One region of the Pseudarthrobacter sp. LMD1-1-1.1 genome, then DNA from elsewhere that is predicted to be linked to it. Evidence: riboswitches for the same ligand, from Rfam matches in the RefSeq annotation. Region 1 holds a riboswitch; the other holds the start of a gene.
The links. A riboswitch is a leader RNA that binds a small molecule or an ion and turns the genes downstream of it on or off. The one in region 1 is predicted to bind cyclic di-AMP.
Positions count from the first base shown of each region.

Region 2: linked by a shared signal. The riboswitch ahead of MRBLMD1_RS19605 (C40 family peptidase) and the one ahead of MRBLMD1_RS06395 (glycoside hydrolase family 16 protein) in region 1 are both predicted to bind cyclic di-AMP.

Region 1 is NZ_JBEGHP010000012.1:175,163-178,555, reverse strand. It holds gene MRBLMD1_RS06400 (glycosyltransferase) at 1-370, opposite strand, end outside; gene MRBLMD1_RS06395 (glycoside hydrolase family 16 protein) at 492-1,595, opposite strand; cyclic di-AMP (ydaO/yuaA leader) riboswitch at 1,599-1,750, opposite strand; gene rpsF (30S ribosomal protein S6) at 2,138-2,443, shown strand; gene MRBLMD1_RS06385 (single-stranded DNA-binding protein) at 2,516-3,091, shown strand; gene rpsR (30S ribosomal protein S18) at 3,217-3,393, shown strand, end outside.
Region 2 is NZ_JBEGHP010000025.1:189,315-192,707, reverse strand. It holds gene MRBLMD1_RS19615 (TraR/DksA family transcriptional regulator) at 1-44, opposite strand, end outside; gene MRBLMD1_RS19610 (coiled-coil domain-containing protein) at 66-1,421, opposite strand; cyclic di-AMP (ydaO/yuaA leader) riboswitch at 1,674-1,845, shown strand; gene MRBLMD1_RS19605 (C40 family peptidase) at 1,849-2,694, shown strand; gene MRBLMD1_RS19600 (protein adenylyltransferase SelO) at 2,803-3,393, opposite strand, start outside.

The DNA of each region.
Region 1 (3,393 bases):
GGGGACCGGTGACGCAGTGGGACAGGAAGAGGGCATGGGGGCCATGGATCAGGGTGGCGTCCCGGCTTGCGGACAACCGGGCCGCGGCGGCGCGGGCGGACGGGGTGGACCGCCGGTGTTTTCCTAATCCGGTGAGGCCGCCCATGGAGCGGGCAAAGGCCGAAAGTTCTTCGCGCGGGGCCAGTTCGTACACGGTATCGCAGCGGTTCCTGATCTCTGCCGGAACCGGAACAGGACCCGAGAAAGTCAGCAGCGTGACGGCAACGCCAGGGGGGAGGTGCAGGATCACTTCGTACGGGATCATCGAGCTTCCATCCCCCAGTTCCGGATCCCGGTTGGGCACGCTTTCCGTCACGTACAGGAGCTTCATTGCAAGAGTGTACTGGATCACATCGTCCCCGGAGGGTTGCTTTAGGCAACCTTGAGGGAAGCCAAAAAAGGGCGACGGCGGGAGGTCCCGCCGTCGCCCTTTCACCTGGGTGCGTGGGCTGCTACTGCCAGGCGCGCACGTAGTCCACCATCATCTGGGACGGCGCGCCGTAGGCCGGGTTCGTGGAGGAGGCGCCGACATTCAGCACGATGTACTGCGGGGCATTTCCGTCGTCGGTGGGGTAGGACTTGACCTTGACGCCGTCGAAGTACACGTCCGACGAATTTGCCATCCGGTGCAGGCCAAAGGTGTGGTACTCGTTGGCCCAGTTGCCGCCCACGCCGCCCTGGTTGTGGGAGCCGGAACCGGAGTGGTAGTTCACGGTCATTTTGGCCTGCAGGACCTCGGCGATGTCATTCTCGCCGGTGGCCGGCCACGACTGTCCGGTGGTCCAGAAGGCAGGCCAGTTGTAGAGGCCGTTGGCGTTGCCCGGGAACTTGATCCTGGCCTCGACGTAGCCGGTGGTGAACTGGAAGCCGGTCCCCGCCCCGCCCTTCGGGTTAGTGGATACCAGTCCGCCGGAGGTGGATGAGCTGAGCCCCAGGGCCAGGTTCCCGTTGGCCACGGAGACGTTCGCCGGGCTGGTGGAGACCTTGTTCATCGTTCCGCAACCGGGGGAGAACCAGCAGCTGGACCACTTCGCGGTGTCCAGTCCGGCCCCGTTGAACTCGTCGGCGAAGGTCATGGTCCAGTTCCCCGGGACCCCGGCGGGCGCAGGCGTCCCGGTGCTGGCCAGCTGTGCCGCCGCCGGCGCCACAGCGATGGGTGCTTCGGAGGGAGGGGCAGGGGCAGCGGGTGCCGGTACTGCTGCGGGGGCAGGTGCCGGTGCCTCTGCCGGCGAAGGAGGGGCGGCAGGAGCGGCCTCGACTGCCGGGACTGGCGTTGGAGCGGGGACCGGAATGTCCGGAGTTTGGGTGGGTGCGGCGCTGCCGGCATCCTCTGCACTCGCCACCCGCGCCACGTCAGCGGTTCCGTCACCGTGGGTCAGGCCCAGGCCAAGGGAACCTGCTCCGAGGAGTGCTGCGGCAAGACCGGCGGCAAGGGGCCAGCGGCGGCGCGCCCGGGCCGGAGCACCGGACTTGAAGGCCGGGGATGTCCGGGCGTGATCTGTCTCATTTTGATAACGGTGCGCTCGTTTGGCGCTGCCTTTGCGGGGTGCGGGCATGGGGATGCTACCTCTCGTCGCCTGCGGAGTTAGCTGTCGGGTTCGAATGAGGGCATTCGGCCGCGTGCTGCGGCTTCACCCCAAGGGCAGGCGCGTTGCCGTGCCCGGGACGCTTGGGTCCCCCGCCTCTGCCTGGAATCTGGTGATAATCACGGACGCGGCAGAGTTGGGCGGCATCCGGGACTGGAGCCGGCTGGGGGCGGCCCCCGGACGACCGTACACGAAAAGGGTCTGCGAATCACAATTAGGTAACGGACCTCACTGCGTTGGCGTGGCGCTCCCCTGTCGGCAAAGTGCATTGGTATGGGCGCCAGTGACGGCAGGGTTTTCCACATGGCTGAACCTGCGGCTGCTGCCCACCTCCACCGGGGCTAGCCTTGGGTCAAGCGCGAATCGCCTATCGGGTCCAAATGCACTAAGATATTGAAGTCTGTGCTGCGTCCTGCCTCCGTTCCGGCGGCAAGGCATTGCATGGAATCGCAAATGAACCTCCTGTTACGGAAATGCCGTAACCGCTTAGCCCAAAGGAGGTGGGTTCACATATGCGTCCTTACGAATTGATGGTAATCATCGACCCCGAGGTCGAAGAGCGTACCGTTGAGCCGTCGCTTCAGAAGTTCCTGAACGTCATCACCAACGATGGTGGAACCATCGAAAAGGTTGACATCTGGGGCCGTCGCCGTCTGGCTTACGACATCAAGAAGAAGTCCGAAGGTATCTACGCCGTGGTGAACTTCACCGCCAAGCCGGAGACCGCCAAGGAACTTGACCGCCAGCTGTCTCTTAACGAGACCATCATGCGCACCAAGATCACCCGCCCCGAAGAGCAGAAGGTTGTTGCTGAGTAATTCAGCACCGTCTTCATTCTTTACCCCGCAGGAAACGCACTCTTCACCCAGGATCGAACAAGGAGGCAGTAGATGGCAGGCGAGACCACCATTACGGTCATCGGTAACCTCACCAATGACCCGGAATTGCGGTTCACACCGTCAGGTTCGGCAGTAGCGAACTTCACCATCGCTTCCACCCCCCGCACCTTTGATCGCCAGTCCAACGAGTGGAAGGACGGGGAAACCCTGTTCCTCCGCGCTGCCGTATGGCGTGAAGCAGCCGAGAACGTCGCCGAATCCCTGACCAAGGGCATGCGCGTCATCGTGACCGGCCGCCTGAAGAGCCGTTCCTACGAAACAAAAGAAGGCGAAAAGCGCACCGTTATCGAGCTTGAGGTCGACGAAATCGGCCCCAGCCTGCGCTACGCCAATGCCAAGGTCAACCGCACCCAGCGCTCCGGCGGACAGGGTGGCGGCGGCTTCGGCGGCGGCAACAGCGGCGGTGGCTTCGGAGGAGGCAACTCTGGTGGAAACCAGGGCGGCAACTCCGGTGGAGGCTGGGGCGGCGGCAACCAGCAGGCTGCACAGGACGATCCCTGGGCTACGCCCGGTGTCTCCAACGCAGGCGGCTGGGGCAACGGCCCCGATTCCGAACCTCCCTTCTAAAACCCAAATAACGGCCCGGCGCCGGGACTGCCCGGGTGCGCCACGCACCCAAGGCACTGCCGCCGTCGGACCACCACCATCCCGTGGATCAATATCCACGGGCTCCCTAGAATAGGAGCTCCACGATGGCTAAGGCTGAACTCCGTAAGCCCAAACCAAAGTCCAACCCCTTGAAGGCCGCTGACATCACTGTCATCGACTACAAGGACGTAGCATTGCTGCGCAAGTTCATCTCCGACCGCGGAAAGATCCGCGCCCGTCGCGTCACTGGCGTCACGGTGCAGGAACAGCGCAAGATCGCC
Region 2 (3,393 bases), on a different contig from region 1:
CGCTCCTCTTCGAGCAGCGCACGGAACCGTTCGAAATCTGGCATGGTGACAGCCTAACGCGTCAGTCAGTACCAGTTCAGGGATACGGAGTGGTTCCAGGCCGCGCACGGGGAACCGTAGCGGTCGCGGATGTAGCCCAGGCCCCATTCGATCTGGGTGCGGTAGCTGGTGAGCCAGTCACCGCCGGCGCTGGCGTACTTCCCCGGGGGCAGGGCCTGCGGAATCCCATAGGCTCCGGAATAGGCATTGGTGGCGGTGGTCAGCCAGTTGGACTCCTTGGTCCACAGCTGGGCCAGGCACAGGAACTGGTCCTGGCCCCACCCGTAGGCGGGCAGGCGTCCGGACGCGTAGCTTTTGGCCCCGGCGGGGTCGTTCACCGCACCGCCGGGAACAGAAGGCACGACGACGGCGGGAGGGCTTGGCGGGGCCGGTGCCGGGTCTTCCGGAGCGGGAGGGCCGGGGTTGCTGACGCCGGGATTGCTGACGGCGCCGGGGGCTGGACCGGGTTGTGCCGGATTGGCCTGGCCAGGGTCGGCAGCGGGTGCGGGCGCCTTTGGCTGCCGGGCTGCCACTGCGGCCGCCCTGGCTGCAGCCTCCGCCTGCCCGCGGGCCTGCTCCTCAGCGGCGGCACGTTTGGCCGCCTGGGCCGCCTCGTAGGCGGCCAGTGCGGCCTGGCCCTGGCGGTACTCACCCTCCATGGCCGCCGTCGTACCTTTCAGGGTGGCGAGCTGGGCGGTCAGCTCGCTGCCGTGCCACTGCTCCTCTGCGACGCGCCGGGCCAGCGAATCCTGGGCGGAACGTGCGGCGTCCAGTTTTGCTTTCGCTTCCCCGGACAGGCGTTCCCGCTCGCTCCTGGCGGCTTTTTCCTGTTCGGTGAGGGCGGTGGCCGTCTTTTCGGCGGCGGCAGCATTGGCGACCAGGGTGGCAGTCTTGTCGCCCACGAGCTTGACCAGGTTGAGCCCCTGGACGCTGTTGGTTTCCAGGGCGTCCAGCGCGACGAAGAATCCTGCATTGGTACCGCCGGTCTTGTAGGACTGGACGGCCAGGGCACCGATGTCCTTCCGGTGCCGGGCCAGCTCCGCGTTGGCACGGGCGGCGTGGGCGGACAGGGTATCCAGGCGGGAGGTGGCTGCCTGCAGCGCGGCGTCTGCGGCGGCGTAGTCGGCGGCCGAGCGCACGGCCATCCCGCCTGCTGCCTCCGAATCCGCCTCAAGGTCCGTCAGGAGTCCATTAATGGTGGCGATTTCTGCGGCTTTTGCCGCTTCGGACGATTTCGCCTCCTGCACGTCCGCCCAGGAGGGATACCCGCCGGGCGGTGGCGGCTCGTCGGCCGCCGCCGGCAGCATGGTGCCTGCGGCCAGGGCAAGGGCCAGGAGGCCTCCCTGCCAAGGGAGCCTCGCGATGGTCACGAACAGGGGCATAGTCCGGAAGCTTACCGCCGGATTCCCGCGCAACGCAGGCTGCTGTTTCCACATTGTTACCGTGCTCAACAGGAAAAGTATCAGCAGAGGTCCGCCCAGGAACGCCCTGGAATGTCCAGACGTTTGCGCAATGCGAGAGAAGAACATCGTATGTTATCCAAATGTGACAATTGCGATGCACCTGGGTTATGGTCGACTGGTGTCCCTCTCAGACGGGACATTCCCGTCAGCATGCCGAGCCCTGCCGCTGATCATGGGATCCAACCGCTCCAGTTGGCAGGGACGGGGGAACCAAGTTTCCACGGCCATATTGTGGCCTAGGGGTTAAGTCGAATGCGCTTCCGCCTACCGCGGAGCCGCTTTCGGCCGGGTATCTCCAGCCCGAACCCGACAGCTCACCCCGCAGGCATGGGAGAGGCGATCAACCGTGTCAAAAAATTCCATTTCAGCCCGTCACCGCGCGACTCCGGCCCGCTCCATTGTGCTCGAGGGCCTCGCCGTAACAGCAAAATCCCAGGCCCGCTCGCTGGGCCGCCCGGCGCTCGCCGTTGCTGCAGCGTCCGGCATTGCCTTCGGAGTCGGCGCCCCGGCCCATGCAGGTGTATCCGGCCCGGACACCACTGAGCAGACCGGCGTCCAGGCCACCTCGGCACCCGCTGCCCCGGCCGCAGCCCCCGCTGCAGCAGCAGGCAACGTCCACACCGTCGTTTCCGGCGACACCCTTGGCGCCATCGCTTCAGCCTACGGCGTCAGCCTCAATGACGTGCTGTCCGCCAACGGCCTGGGACTGTCCTCGATCATCTACCCGGGCGACCAGATCCAGATTCCGGGCGCAGGCTACACCGCAGCCCCGGCGCCGGCCCCTGCAGCAGCACCCGTGCAGGCCGCAGCCGCCACCGCTCCGGCGAACACCGGCATGAACATGTCTTACGCCTCGGCAACCCCCGTGGCATCAACCACCGGCACCGGCACCGGCGCAGCGATCCTCGCCTCGGCCTACGGCCAGCTGGGCGTCAAGCAGGATTGCACCGCCATGGTCGAGAAGGCGCTGCGTTCCGTCGGCAAGTCCGTGGGCGACCTGGCCCCCACCCAGTTCTTCCAGTACGGCACCGTTGTAGGCGCTCCCGCCCCCGGCGACCTGATCATCACCTCCGGCCACGTGGGCGTTTACGCAGGCAACGGCCAGGTTGTCAGCGGCGGCGTCAACGGCTTCGACACGCAGGTGCACTCCATCAGCTGGCTCGGCGGCTACTCCGCTGTGCGCGTAGCCTAGTCTTCGCACTGTCCGGTGCCCTTGGCGGCCCCGGACGAAGCAGGAGGGTGGCAGCCGGGAATACCGGTTGCCACCCTCCTGTCGTTTTGCCCCCGCGGCCCGCTGCGGTCAGGTGCCGCAGAAGGTCATGTAGCTGCCGAAGTCGTCGGGCGCCCCCTGCAGGTAGCGTTCCAGGCCGGGCCGCTCGGTGAAGGGGTCGCTGACCGCCTTCAGCAGTTGCTGCAGTGGAGCCAGGTTTCCGGCGGTGGCAGCGGACAGCGCCTCTTCCACCAGGTGGTTCCGCGGAATGTAGGCCGGGTTCACGCTGTCCATCAGCTCCGGGTCAGGTTGCAGCGCCTGCCACCGGTCCAGCCAGGCATCGAGGGCGGCCAGGTCGAGGACCATGCCGCGCACGGGACGAAGGTCCCCGCGGGCCGCTTTGCCCAGGTTGCGGAAGAACAGGGTGTAGTCCACGGGTCCGTCCTTAAGAAGGTCGAGGACATCATCCACCAGGGCCCCGGCGCCGTTTTCATCGACGCTGTCCAGTCCCAGCTTGGCCGTCATCCCGCGGGTCCATGCCTGGCTGTAGTGGCCCCGGAAACTGCCCAGGACCTCCACTGCCGGGGCCACGGCCTTCTCCTGGTCCTGGTCAATCAGCGGCAGCATGGCCTCGGCGAGCCGGGCCAGGTTCCATTCGGCCAGGACAGGCTGGTTGGCATA